3 regions of the Amycolatopsis sp. NPDC051045 genome follow, and region 3 is predicted to be linked to each of the others. Evidence: riboswitches for the same ligand, from Rfam matches in the RefSeq annotation. Region 3 holds a riboswitch; each other region holds the start of a gene.
The links. Region 3 has a riboswitch for thiamine pyrophosphate ahead of AB0M80_RS04665 (thiamine ABC transporter substrate-binding protein). Riboswitches for the same ligand answer to the same signal wherever they lie in the genome.

Region 1 (4,565 bases), on a different contig from region 3:
CGCGCCCGCGTAGCCGACGCTGGTCTTCACGAAGGCGGGCCTCGCGGTGAGGGCGGCGGCGTTCGACGCGTCCTGCGCGGTGACGGCGTCACCCGAGCGGGCGGCCGAGTCGTCGGAGCCGTCGTTGGTCAGGTCCGGGTCGGCGACCGCGTAGAGCTGGTAGGGCCGTCCGGTGAGCGACTGGAAGTCGACGTCCACCAGCACGGTCGTGGCGGCCGGGTCGGTGACGTAGGTCTTGCGGAGGCGCCAGCGGTGCTGGTCGTCGGTGATGGTCTGCTCGTAGGTCAGGCTGTCGTCGTCGGTCCGCCGGACCTGCTGCGACTTCGCCGCGTAGTCGGTGACGGCGAAGCTGCGGCCGTCCGTGACGACGAAGTTCAGCGACCGGACGCTGGGTGTCGACAGGTCCGGGTAGTAGACCTCGGACATCTGCCCGCCCTGGAGCGTGAACCAGACGTTGCTGCCGCGGTCGCGGGCCGTGCCGAAGCCGGTCTTGTTCGCGGGCAGCCAGCTGGGATGGGCCCCGGGCGCGCCGGGAGCCGCGCCGCCCTGGGCCGCCGCGGTCGCCGGGAGCAAGCCGGTGACCAGCAGCCCGGCCAGGGCGCCGAAGATGAGTTTGCGCATATCAACCCCACAGAAAAGTCACCTCTGCACCGTTACAGAAGCGACTTGGGAGTCTGCCGCCCATCCTTCACCGGCGCATGGTCCGATCCGGTGAACCACTGACCGTCACTGGTCCGGACAATGGTGTTGCGGCCCGTTGACAGCCAGCCCACGCAGGCTTCCGCTCCGGGCTGGTCACGAACGTCGGCAACCCCAAGGCGGGCGTGTTCGCCCTGTCGTTCCTGCCGCAGTTCGTCCCGGCCCACGCGGGCTCCGGCGCGCTGCTGGTCTGCGCCGCGACAACGTGGAGCGATGGCTGGAGCGCACCTCGGGCGGGCTGCTGATCGGCTTCGGCGTGACCGTCGCCCTCGAGAGCTGAGTTCACCAGCAGCGAACGGACCTCCCGCCAAACCGAGCGCAGACTTGTAGTACCTGCAACGCTGTAATCGAGGTACGCATGGACGACGCCATGGACGCCTACTCACGCGCGGTCAGCACGGTCGCCAAGACCGTCACCCCGCACGTCGCCGGGGTGCAGCTCGCGCGCGGCAGCGGCTCGGCGGTCGTCTTCGCCGACGACGGTCTCCTGCTCACCAACGCCCACGTCGTCGACGACCACCGGCAGGGTGTCGCCACCTTCGCCGACGGCACTGAAGTGCCCTTCGACGTCGTCGGCGCCGACCCGCTGTCCGATCTCGCCGTGCTGCGAGCGCGCGGGGGAACACCGCCGGCCGCCGTGCTCGGGGACGCCGACCGGCTCGTCGTCGGGCAGCTCGTCGTGGCCGTCGGGAACCCGCTCGGCTTCTCCGGGACCGTCACCGCCGGCGTCGTCAGCGCGCTCGGGCGGGCGCTGCCGGTGCGGCAGGGCCGCACGACCCGCGTGATCGAGGACGTCATCCAGACCGACGCCGCGCTCAACCCGGGCAACTCCGGCGGCGCGCTCGCCGACTCCGCCGGCCGGGTCGTCGGCGTCAACACCGCCGTCGCCGGGGTCGGCCTCGGGCTCGCGGTGCCGATCAACGCGACGACGCGGCGGATCATCGACACGCTCGTCGTCGAGGGCCGGGTGCGGCGCGCGTACCTCGGTGTCGTCGGCCTGCCCGCGCCGTTGCCGGACGACGTCGCCGAGCGCACCGGGCAGAACGCCGGGCTGCGGGTGCGGGAAGTGGTCGCGGGCGGGCCCGCCGACCGGGCGGGTCTCAAAGCGGGCGACCTCGTGCTCACCGTCGGGCGCGCCCGCGTCTCGGACGCCCAAGGCATCCAGCGGCAGCTGTTCGCCGAAGTGATCGGCACCGCACTGCCGATCACCGTGCTGCGCAACGGAGCCATGGTCGACGTCTACGCGACACCCGCCGAGTTGGTCGGGTGAGGTGAGGACACTTGAGTATCCCGACCCGGCGTGGCATGGTCGGGGCACAACACCAACGCGGGAGCTCGCGCCATGGCGGGCTGAGAGGGCGACTTGGGGTTTCCCAGGCGTCGCCGACCGCATGAACCTGACCGGGTAATGCCGGCGTAGGGAGTGAAAGTCGTTGACGACGCTAGAGAACAACGCTGCCGTAAAGGTGACGACCGGTCCGATCACCGGCTCGCACAAGGTGTACCACCAGACCGAATCCGGGCTCCGCGTTCCCGCGCGCCGGATCGATCTCTCCAACGGGGACCACTTCGACGTCTACGACACTTCGGGCCCGTACACCGATCCGGAAGCCGAGATCGACGTCCACAGTGGACTTCACCGGCTGCGGGCGGGCTGGGCCGACGGGCGTGAGCACAACACCCAGCTCGGCTGGGCCAAGCAGGGTGTCATCACCCGCGAGATGGAGTACATCGCCGCCCGGGAACGGGTTTCGCCCGAATTCGTGCGCGACGAGGTCGCCCGTGGCCGCGCGGTGATCCCCGCCAACCGCAAGCACCCCGAGTCCGAACCCATGATCATCGGCAAGAACTTCCTGGTGAAGATCAACGCCAACATGGGCAACTCGGCCGTCTGGTCGTCGGTCGAAGAAGAGGTCGACAAGATGGTGTGGGCCACCCGCTGGGGCGCCGACACGATCATGGACCTGTCCACCGGCAAGCGGATCCACGAGACCCGGGAGTGGATCGTCCGCAATTCGCCGGTCCCGGTCGGCACCGTGCCGATCTACCAGGCACTCGAAAAGGTCGACGGGGAACCGGAAAAGCTGTCGTGGGAGGTCTACCGCGACACGATCGTCGAGCAGTGCGAGCAGGGCGTCGACTACGTCACCGTGCACGCCGGCGTGCTGCTGCGCTACATCCCGCTGACCGCGCGGCGGGTCACCGGCATCGTCAGCCGTGGCGGGTCGATCATGGCCGCGTGGTGCCTGGCGCACCACCAGGAATCGTTCCTGTACACGCACTTCGAGGAACTCTGCGAGATCCTCCGGCAGTATGACGTGACGTTCTCCCTCGGCGACGGCCTGCGCCCCGGCTCGATCGCCGACGCCAACGACCGCGCCCAGTTCGCGGAGCTGGAAACCCTCGGCGAGCTGACGCACATCGCGCGCTCGCACGACGTCCAGGTGATGATCGAAGGCCCCGGTCACGTGCCGATGCACAAGATCAAGGAGAACGTGGAGCTGGAGGAAAAGCTCTGCGGCGAGGCGCCGTTCTACACCCTCGGCCCGCTCGCGACGGACATCGCGCCGGGGTACGACCACATCACCTCGGCCATCGGGGCGGCGCAGATCGGCTGGTACGGCACGGCGATGCTGTGCTACGTCACGCCGAAGGAGCACCTCGGCCTGCCCAACCGCGACGACGTGAAGACCGGCGTGATCACGTACAAGATCGCCGCCCACGCCGCGGACCTGGCCAAGGGGCACCAGTACGCGCAGGAATGGGACGACGAGCTGTCCAAGGCGCGCTTCGAGTTCCGCTGGAACGACCAGTTCAACCTCTCGCTCGACCCCGACACGGCGCGCTCGTTCCACGACGAAACCCTGCCCGCCGAGCCGGCCAAGACCGCGCACTTCTGCTCGATGTGCGGCCCGAAGTTCTGCTCGATGCGCATCACGCAGGACGTCCGCAAGTACGCCGAAGAGCACGGACTGTCCACTGTGGAAGCGATCGAGGCCGGCATGGCGGAGAAGTCGGCCGAGTTCGGCGAGCAGGGCAACAAGGTCTACCTGCCCGTGGTGCAGCCGTGACACCGAGGACCGCCCTCACCATCGCCGGCTCGGACTCCGGCGGTGGTGCGGGCATCCAGGCCGACCTGCGCACGTTCTTCGCGAACGGCGTGCACGGGCTGGTCGCGCTGACCGCGGTGACCGTCCAGAACTCCTTGGGCGTGCAGGGCTTCACCGAGATCCCGGCCGACGTGGTCACCGCGCAGATCAAGGCGGTGGCGACCGACATGGGCGTCGACGCGGCGAAGACGGGCATGCTGGCGACCGCGGAGATCATCCGCGCGGTGGCGAAGACACTCGACGAGCTCGGCCTGGACTTCCCGTTGGTGGTCGACCCGGTGGCGGCCTCGATGACGGGGCACGCACTGCTGCGCGAGGACGCCCTGGAGGCGATCCGCACGGAACTGTTCCCACGCGCGACGCTGATCACGCCGAACCTCGACGAAGTTCGGTTGCTGACCGGTGTTCCGGTGGTCGACTCCGCATCGCAGCGCGCCGCCGCCGAGGCCCTGCTGGAGTTCGGCTCGCGCTGGGTCCTGGTCAAGGGCGGTCACATGACGGGCACTGCGGATTGCGTGGACCTGCTGTCGGACGGCCGCGAGTTCATCGAACTGAGCGGCCCGCGGTACGAGACGGAGAACACCCACGGCGGCGGAGACACGCTGGCGTCGGCGATCACGGCGTCCCTCGCGAAGGGCACCTCGGTGCCGGATGCCGTGGCGGCGGGGAAGAAGTTCATCGAGCGGTGTGTCGCGGAGGCTTATCCGCTGGGCGCCGGGGTGGGCCCGGTGTCGCCGTTCTGGGTGCTGGAGCGGT
Region 2 (4,565 bases), on a different contig from region 3:
CGTACCCGGCTTCGACCAGTGACGCGATGATCCGCGACATGGTCGCCGCGGCCACCCCCTCCTTGGCCGCGAGGTCGCCGAGCCGGAGCTGACCCGCGTGCACCAGCGTCGCGAGCGCCGAGAGGGCGCCGTGGCCCGGCCCCGGCACACCGGCCTGCCGCAGTGACCGGGACAGCCTGCCGACGGCGAGGTACAACCTGCCCGAGACGTCCTGGACCGATGTGCTCGTCACGGCTGGCTCCTTCTGCCCTGCCCCGCCGCGGGTGCGCCGGAAATGCCGTCCACCTTACGGGTCCGGGGTCACGCTCGGTGTTACCAACCCGGCCAAAAGCAGGCCGCCCCTCCGCGCGGCACGTGACCGTTGCTGCGAAGCCATTCGGCTGTGACTGTGGTCGGATTGGTAACGATCGGCACCGTAAGCCACCTCGGTTCAGCGGGGCGGGCTCGACGCCTGCGCCCAGAAGCGCTGCGGTACGCGCCCGGCCTCGCGGGCGAGCCGTCCGGCGACGACGCCCGCCCGCATCGCCGCGGCCATCCGCTCGGGATCGGCCGCCCGGGTGACGGCGGTGGACAGCAGGACGGCGTCGCAGCCGAGCTCCATCGCGAGCGTCGCGTCCGACGCCGTGCCGATTCCGGCGTCGAGGATCACCGGCACGCCCGCCCGCGCGACGATCAGCTCGATGTTGTGCGGATTCCGGATGCCGAGGCCGGTACCGATCGGCGCGCCCAGCGGCATCACCGCGGCGCAGCCGGCCTCCTCCAGGCGCAGCGCGAGCACCGGGTCGTCGTTCGTGTAGGCGAACACGGTGAACCCGTCGGCGGCCAGCCGTTCGGCCGCGTCGAGGGTTTCGATCGGGTCCGGCAGCAGCGTCCGGTCGTCGGCGTGCACTTCGAGCTTGATGAGATCGGTATCGAGCGCCTCGCGCGCGAGCTGCGCGGTGAGCACGGCCTCGGCGGCCGTGCGGCAGCCCGCGGTGTTGGGCAGCAGCTCGATGCCGAGGCGGCGCAGCAGCTCGAGGACGCCGGAGCCGCCTTCGGCGTCGGCGCGGCGCATGGCGACGGTGGTCAGCTCGGTGCCGGACGCGACCAGCGCGCGTTCCAGCACGGCGAGGTTGGCCGCGCCGCCGGTGCCGATGATCAGCCGGGACGTCAGCTTGCAGGCGCCGATGACCAGCGGTTCTTCGTCCATTTCAGCCTCCCTGGACCGCGGTGAGCACGTCGACGCCCGCACCTTTGGGCACGGGCGTGGCCGGCCAGTCGGCGCGGCGGACGACGACCCCGTCGACCGCAACGGCGATCCCCGGCCGCGGCCCGCCGGTCGCGGCGAGGACGTCGGCGACGGTCGCGCCGTCCGGGAACTCCGTCCACTCGCCGTTGAGCTTGATTTCCATCACACGTGCTCCTTCTGGTGCAGGCGGGCGGGGGACGCGGCTTCGGTGCCTTCGGGCGGCTCGTCCCCCTCGAGCCAGGCGACCACGGCGTCCGCGGTCACGGGGGCCATCAGCAGGCCGTTGCGGTGGTGCCCGGTCGCGGCGAAGACGCCGTCGTCCAGGACGCCGAGGTACGGCAGCGCGTCCCGGCTGCCGGCCCGCAGGCCGGCGGCGGTCTCGGCCAGCTCGTACTCGGTGATCGCGGGGAAGACGCGTTCGGCGCCCTCGATCAGCTCGCGCACACCGCGGGCGGTGACGGCCTGGTCGAAGCCGGCTTCGTACTGGGTGGCGCCGAGGACGAGCTCCTGGTCACCGCGCGGGACGAGGTAGATCGGGCGGCCCTCGACGACGGCCCGGACGGTGTGCGTGGGCGGCGGCAGGCAGCCGCGGCGCGGCTTGAGCCGGAGGATCTCGCCCTTGAGCGGCCGGACGGCGTCGGCGAGCTGCGGGTGCAGCCGCCCGGTCCAGGCGCCCGCGGCCAGGACGACGGCTTCGGCGTCGGGGATTCTTTCGACGCGCTCGCGGACGAACCCGACGCCTCGCCGTTCGCAGGCGGCAAACAGGGCGCTGAGCAGTTTCCGGTTGTCCACGGCCAGGTCGCCGGGCACGTGGAGTCCACTTCGGACGGACCCGGTGCCGGGTTCGAGCCGCTTGACCTCCCGGCCGGTGAGCCGCTCGGCCGCGCGCCCGAGGGAGTGCAGGTAGCCGGCGAGGATGTCGAGGTGCCCGACATCGGCGCTGTCGAAGGCGACGACGAGCGTCCCGTGCCCGGCCAGGCCGGGGTCGACGCCCTCTTGCGCGAGGTCCCGGGCGAAACCGGGCCAGCGCTTCAGCGAGGCCTCACCGAGGCGCAGGACGTCCTCTTCGCCGGGCCAGGCCTCGGTGACCGGGGCGAGCATGCCGCCGGCCAGCCAGGACGCGCCGCCGCGGACGGGTTCGGGGTCGTACACGGTGACCCGGTGGTTCCGGGCGGCAGCCCGCCACGCCGCGGCCAGGCCGATCACGCCGCCGCCCACCACTGCCAGGTTCGTCATGGGATCACGCTCCCTGCGCCGGCATGACCCGGATCAGGTTCCACGGTCGGAGCGGCAGCTCCCTCTCAGCCCGTGCCTCGGGCTCCCGTGCGGACGCGTCCAGCCTACTGTGCCATTCGTTGATAATCCAACTGGTCAAGGCGCGGGGTACGGTCGCCGCTATGCCCGCCCTCTCCGGTGACAAGATCCGCGCCCGCCTCGACGCCGCGCGCCTTTACCTGTGCACGGACGCCCGCACAACCCGCGGCGACCTGGCTTCGTTCGCCGACGCGGCCCTCGCCGGCGGTGTCGACATCATCCAGCTGCGCGACAAGACCGGCGCGCTGGAGGCGGCCGGCGAGATCGCGGCGCTGGAGGTGCTGGCGGAGGCGTGCGCCCGCCACGGGGCGCTGCTGTCGGTGAACGACCGCGCGGACGTCGCCCTGGCGGTCGAGGCGGATGTGCTCCACCTGGGGCAGGACGACATCCCGGTGCCGCTGGCCCGCCGGATCCTCGGCGACGAGGTCGTGCTCGGCCGGTCGACGCACTCTCTCGACCAGGCCCTCGCCGCGGCCGCGGAGCCGGGGGTCGACTACTTCTGCACGGGGCCGTGCTGGCCGACGCCGACCAAGCCGGGCCGCCCGGCGCCAGGCCTTGATCTGGTGCGCGCGACGGCGGCCTGGACCCCGGACCGGCCGTGGTTCGCGATCGGCGGCATCGACGGGCCGCGGCTCCCGGAGGTCCTCGACGCGGGGGCGTCGCGGATCGTCGTGGTCCGGGCGATCACCGAGGCCGAGGACCCGGAGGCCGCGGCGCGGGAGCTGCGAGCCCGCCTCCCCTGACAGCCGTGAAGGCCACCCGCTGGGGTGGCCTTCACGGACTCACGGGGTCGGGGTCGCCGCCGCGCCCTTGCTGGTCGGCGGGGTTGCCGTCGTCGCCGGGGCCGAGGTCGACGGCTGCTGGGTCGTCGTGCTCGGGGTGGACGTCGGGGACTCCGAGGAGGTCGTCGGGGCCGTCGACGTGTCCGACGGCGGCGTCGTGGTCGTCTCCGTCGGGGACACCTGCGTGTCGTCCGTCGATGTCGGCGGGGTCGTCGACGGCGTCTCGGCCGGGTGACCGTCGCCGCCCGCAAAGATCTTGCCGATGCTCGAGCCCGTGCCGCCGCCGATCTGCGTTCCCGTGGCCGACTCGAAGCCGACTATCGACACGATCGCCACCACGAAGGCCACCGCGCTCGTGCCGATGAGCAACGGCCAGCGCAGCTTGCGCAGCCGCGAAACCGCCTCGGGCTTCGCCAGCTGGACCGTCGGCTGGTCGGTGATCGGCACGTCCCCCGGCTCGGCGGGACCCCGCCGCCGGATGCCCGACGTCGCCAGCTGGCGAGCCTTGAGCGCGGCCTCGCGGGTGCGCTGCAGTGAGCGCAGGTACAGCTCACTGCCGACCGTCGACACCACGCTCGCCACGCCGGCGCCGACCACCGTGCCCGCCACGCCCAGCGTCGAGCCGAGCAGCGCCGCGGTCACCGCCGCGAGCGCCGCCGCCATCACCTGCGCGATCCTCAAGCCGGACTTTTCTTCCTTCACTTCGGAAGTCGCTGCGTTCTCCTTGCTCATGGTCCCGATCCGGTAGTAAGTCTTCTCCCCTGCCCAACGTGTAAGGCGCGCGAGGAACTCCCCGCGTTGCCACAGCGTGAGGAGCGCCACTCCGACTGTCTACAATAGACACTCCATATCGAACGTTTTCTTGACATACTCGGCACATGGAACTGGTGACGATCTCTGACATCGAGGCCGCCGCGAAGCGCGTCGAAGATGTCGCCGTGCGCACGCCCCTGCTGCTCCAGACGTGGGATCCCCGCGGGACCCTGTGGCTCAAACCCGAAAGCCTGCAACCGGTCGGCGCGTTCAAGGTCCGCGGCGCGTTCAACGCGATCGCCGCCCTCGACGACGCGGCCCGCGCCCGCGGCGTCATCGCGTACTCGAGCGGCAACCACGCGCAGGCGGTCGCGTACGCCGCGCAACGGTACGGCGTGCCCGCGGTGATCGTCGTGCCGGACGTCGCGCCGCGGATCAAAGTGGCGGCCACGCGCTCGTACGGCGCCGAAGTCATCGAGGTGCCGATC
Region 3 (4,565 bases):
CGAAGCCGAACCCCGCCGCCGCGACCAGCGGCCGCAGCGTCAGCGGCAGGTCGATCTCCCGCCAGACCCGCAGCGGGCTCGCGCCGAGCGTCGCCGCGGCCTGCCGCAGCCGGACGTCGACCGAGCGCAGCACCGGCAGCACCATCCGCACGATCAGCGGGATGATCACCAGGGCCTGGGCCAGCGGCACGAGGTAGGGCGACGTCCGCAGGTCGCCGGGCAATGCGTCGAGCGTCACCAGGTAGCCGAAGCCGACGGTCACCGCGGACACCCCGAGCGGGAGCATCAGGACGGCGTCCATCGTTTCGCCCAGTCCCCGCGCGGCTCTTGCGGGCGACCGGCGCAGCACCACCAGCACCACGGACGCGAGCACGCCGACGACCATGGCGAGCAGTGTCGCGTCGATGGCCACCTTCAGCGAGTTCAGCGCGGCGTCCCAGCCGGACACCTGGAGCGCGCCCTTTTCCCCGGTGCTCGCGAGGGCCCGGTACCCGGCGAGGCTCCAGCCGTCCTCAGTGGACACCGACTCGGCGAGCAGGGCGAGGATCGGCGTCAGCAGCAGCGCGAGGACCACGCCCGCGGCGCCGACGGCCCACCACTCGCCGCCCCTCGGCCGCCGCGCTCCGCCGGAACCGGTCCTGGCGCCCTCCTTGCGCCGTCGCGCCAGCCCGCCGAGGACCAGCGCGGCGACCACTGCGGTGAACTGGATCAGCGAAAGCGCCGCCGCCCCCGAGAGGTCCAGGAGGTCGACCGTCCGCAGGTAGATCTCGGTCTCCAGGGTCCGGTAGCGGGCGCCGCCGAGGATCAGGACGACGCCGAAACTGGTGGCGCAGAACAGGAACACCACGGCCGCGGCGGACGCGATCGCGGGCGCCAGCGCGGGCAGCGTCACCGACCGGAAGGCCCGCCACGGCGACGCACCCAGCGCGCGGGCGGCGTCGGTCGTCCGCGAATCCAGCCGCGCCCACAGCCCCGCGACGGTCCGCGCGACGACGGCGACGTTGAAGAAGGCGTTGGCCAGCACGATCGGCAGCACGCCGCCGTCCGGCCACAGCGCCCGGAACGCGAGCCCGACCACCACCGTCGGCAGCACGAACGGCACGAGCACCAGCGTCCGCGCCAGGCCGACGCCGGGCAGGCGCACCCGCGCCAGCAGGAACGCCACCGGCAGCCCGGCCAGCACCGCGACCACCGTCGAGGCGGCCGCGCTCGCGACGGTGAACCCGGCCAGCTGCCAGGTCCGCGCGTCGCCGAGCACGACGTCGAGCCCGCCCGCGGCGAACCCGCGGCCGACGATGGCCAGCACCGGCCAGGCGAAGAACACCACCAGGAACCCGATCGGCGCCAGGCCGAGCAGCGCCAGCCCGACCCCGCGGGCGGTCCGCGGCGGGGCCAGGACTGGTGCTTTCCGGGGGCTCCGGGTGGCCGAGCCCCCGGCCCGAGGCGAAGCCTCGGATGTCACAGCTGCTTTCCGGGGGCTCCGGGTGGCGGAGCCCCCGGCCCCGGGCGTCACTGCACGAGCGTGCGCCATTCGCCGATCCACTTCTCACGCCCGGCCTGCACCTGGTCCGCGGGCAGCGTCTGCGGCTTCTGCGGCAGCGGCGCGACCTGCGCCCAGCCCGCGGGCAGGTCGACGCCCTGGCGCGCCGGGTAGACGTACATGTTGGCGGCGACCGTCGCCTGGAACTGCTGGGAGAGCAGGAAGTCGACGACCTTGCGCGCGTTCTCGACCTGCTTGCCGTTCGCCAGCACGCCGGCGTACTCGACCTGCCGGTAGCAGGTGTCGAGCAGCGCCTTGGTGCGCGGCTTCCCGTCGTCGCCGACCTCGGCGGCCGGCGACGACGCGTACGAGACGACGATCGGCCGCGGCCCCTTGCCGGACGAGCCGGAGAACTGCTTGGTGTAGGCCTCTTCCCAGCCGCTGACCACCTTGACGCCGTTGGCCTTGAGCTTCGTCCAGTAGTCCTTCCAGCCGGCCTCGCCGAACTTCGCGACGGTGCCGAGGAGGAACGCCAGGCCGGGCGAAGCCGTCGCCGGGTCCTCGGCGACCAGCAGGTCCTTGTACTTCGGGTCGGCCAGGTCGTCGTAGGTCGACGGCGCCGGGATCCCCTGGCTGGTGAAGTAGTTCGTGTCGACGTTGACGCAGACGTCGCCGACGTCGACCGCGGACAGCCGGTGCTCGGGGTCGACGGCGTAGCGCTGGGGCCCGCGGTCGGCCTCGGGGCTGGTGTACGGCTCGAAGACGCCCTCGCCGAGTGCCCGCGAGGCGAAGGTGGAATCGACGCCGTACGCGACGTCGCCGATCGGGTTGGCCTTCGTCAGCACGAGCTTGTTGGTCAGCGATCCGGCGTCGCCCTGCTTGAGCACGGAGATCTTGATGCCCGACTGCTTCTGGAAGGCGTCGAGCACCTCCTGCGGCGCCAGGAAGGAGTCGTGCGTCACGAGGGTGACGGTGGGCGTCTGCTGCGTGTCACCGGACCCGTCCGACAGCGAGCACGCCGTGGCGACGGCACTGACGGCGGCGATGGCCGTCGCGGCGCGAACAGCCCTGCGTTTCATCTACCCTCCTGCACTTCTCCGGACGAGGAGGGAAAGCCCTCCCATCGCCGGCATGATCCGGTCAGGTGCGAACGGTCGCGGGTGACCCGCCTCTCAGCCCGGCTGACCGGACTCCCGTGGCAACCGTGCAGCGTAGTCCAGGACGGACGACCATGGAGAGATGACGGAAATCTTGAGCGACTCCGAAGCTGATCAACGGCTGACCGCCGGCTGGACCCGCACCGGCGCGGTGATCTCGCGCGAGGTGGAGCTGGCGAGCTTCCCCCAGGCGATCGAGGTGGTGAACCGGGTAGCGGAGCTCGCCGAAGCGGCCGACCACCACCCCGACATCGACATCCGCTGGCGCACGCTGACCTTCCGGCTGAGCACGCATTCGGCGGGCGGCCTGACGGCGAAGGACTTCTCACTGGCCGCACAGATCGACGCGGTGCTCGCTGATCTGTGACCTCGGTAACGCTGAGTGCACCTTTGCCGCGGTTTGACGTCTTTCGGTTACCGGACTTTCGGGAGGGAGACGAGATGACTCAGGCAATCGTGGTCGGTACGGCGGCGTTCGCAACGATGGTGGCAGCGGCCGGAGGCGTGCTCTGGTTCACCGCCCGAAACCGCCATCACCTGGACGGCTGAGATTTCGATCACAGCTGTTAACGCGGGGCATGATCAGCGCGCTGATCCTGCGGAAGCATCGGTTCGCCCGTAGGGAACGCCCCATGAACAGCACTCTGTCCGCCGCCCAGCGCGCCTGGATCAACGCCCTCGCCCCCGCGGTGGTGTTGCTCGCCGTTCTGCTGCTGGGCGTGCTCGGCTAGGTCACGAGGCTTTCATCGGGTGCAGGACTTCCTGCGCCCGATGAAAGTGACAACCAGCGATGCACCATCACGGCGCCTGGTCAGACGTTGAAGCGGAACTCGACCACGTCGCCGTCGGCCATGGTGTAGTCCTTGCCCTCCATGCGGACCTTGCCCGCCGCGCGGGCGGCCGCCATTGAGCCCGCCTCCATCAGGTCGTTGTACGAGACGATCTCTGCCTTGATGAAGCCGCGCTCGAAGTCCGTGTGGATGACGCCCGCCGCTTGGGGGGCCGTTGCGCCCTGGGGGATCGTCCACGCGCGGGACTCCTTCGGGCCCGCCGTCAGGTACGTCTGCAGGCCGAGGGTGTGGAAGCCGGCGCGGGCCAGGGAGTACAGGCCCGGCTCCGGCTGGCCCACCGACTCGAGCAGCTCGCGCACCGACTCCTCGTCGTCCAGCTCCAGCAGCTCCGCCTCGACCTTCGCGTCGAGGAACACCGCGTCCGCGGGCGCGACCAGCTTGGTCAGCTCCTCGCGGCGGGCTTCGTCGGTGAGCACCGACTCGTCGGCGTTGAAGACGTACAGGAACGGCTTCGTCGTGAGGAGGCTCAACTCCCGCAGCGCGTCGAAGTCGACTTCCTTCTGCGCCTGGAAGAGCGTGCGCCCGGCGTCGAGGATCTCCTTCGCCTTCTGGGCGTTGTCCAGCGCGGGCTTGTTCTCCTTCTTCGTCCGCGCTTCCTTCTCCAGCCGCGGCAGCGCCTTGTCGAGGGTCTGCAGGTCGGCGAGGATCAGCTCGGTGTTGATCGTCTCGATGTCGCTCGACGGGTCGATGCGGCCGTCGACGTGCACCACGTCGGGGTCGTCGAACACACGGATGACCTGGCAGATCGCGTTGGCCTCACGGATGTTCGCCAGGAACTTGTTGCCCAGCCCGGCCCCCTCGGAGGCGCCCTTCACGATGCCCGCGATGTCCACAAAGGACACTACGGCGGGGACCGTCTTCTCCGACTTGAACAGCTCGGCCAGCTTGTCCAGCCGGGGGTCCGGCAGCGGCACGACACCGACGTTCGGCTCGATCGTCGCGAACGGGTAGTTCGCGGCGAGCACGTCGTTGCGGGTCAGCGCGTTGAACAGGGTGGACTTGCCGACGTTGGGCAGGCCGACGATACCGAGGGTAAGGCTCACGACCTCGCAGTCTACGGGTCTCCCCCGCCCCGGC

Region 1: it holds a riboswitch for thiamine pyrophosphate, as region 3 does, so the genes downstream of both, thiC (phosphomethylpyrimidine synthase ThiC) here and AB0M80_RS04665 (thiamine ABC transporter substrate-binding protein) in region 3, are expected to answer to the same signal.
Region 2: it holds a riboswitch for thiamine pyrophosphate, as region 3 does, so the genes downstream of both, thiO (glycine oxidase ThiO) here and AB0M80_RS04665 (thiamine ABC transporter substrate-binding protein) in region 3, are expected to answer to the same signal.

What each region holds. Positions count from the first base shown of each region.
Region 1 is NZ_JBFBCC010000004.1:3,431-7,995, forward strand. It holds gene AB0M80_RS11070 (glycoside hydrolase family 15 protein) at 1-621, opposite strand, end outside; gene AB0M80_RS11075 (trypsin-like peptidase domain-containing protein) at 1,058-1,969, shown strand; TPP riboswitch at 2,017-2,139, shown strand; gene thiC (phosphomethylpyrimidine synthase ThiC) at 2,133-3,770, shown strand; gene thiD (bifunctional hydroxymethylpyrimidine kinase/phosphomethylpyrimidine kinase) at 3,767-4,565, shown strand, end outside.
Region 2 is NZ_JBFBCC010000004.1:10,947-15,511, forward strand. It holds gene AB0M80_RS11110 (MarR family transcriptional regulator) at 1-232, opposite strand, end outside; gene AB0M80_RS11115 (thiazole synthase) at 431-1,189, opposite strand; gene thiS (sulfur carrier protein ThiS) at 1,191-1,391, opposite strand; gene thiO (glycine oxidase ThiO) at 1,391-2,464, opposite strand; TPP riboswitch at 2,458-2,563, opposite strand; gene thiE (thiamine phosphate synthase) at 2,626-3,285, shown strand; gene AB0M80_RS11135 (hypothetical protein) at 3,325-4,056, opposite strand; gene AB0M80_RS11140 (threonine/serine dehydratase) at 4,203-4,565, shown strand, end outside.
Region 3 is NZ_JBFBCC010000002.1:117,062-121,626, reverse strand. It holds gene AB0M80_RS04670 (iron ABC transporter permease) at 1-1,348, opposite strand, end outside; gene AB0M80_RS04665 (thiamine ABC transporter substrate-binding protein) at 1,510-2,559, opposite strand; TPP riboswitch at 2,581-2,687, opposite strand; gene AB0M80_RS04660 (4a-hydroxytetrahydrobiopterin dehydratase) at 2,720-3,004, shown strand; gene ychF (redox-regulated ATPase YchF) at 3,449-4,531, opposite strand.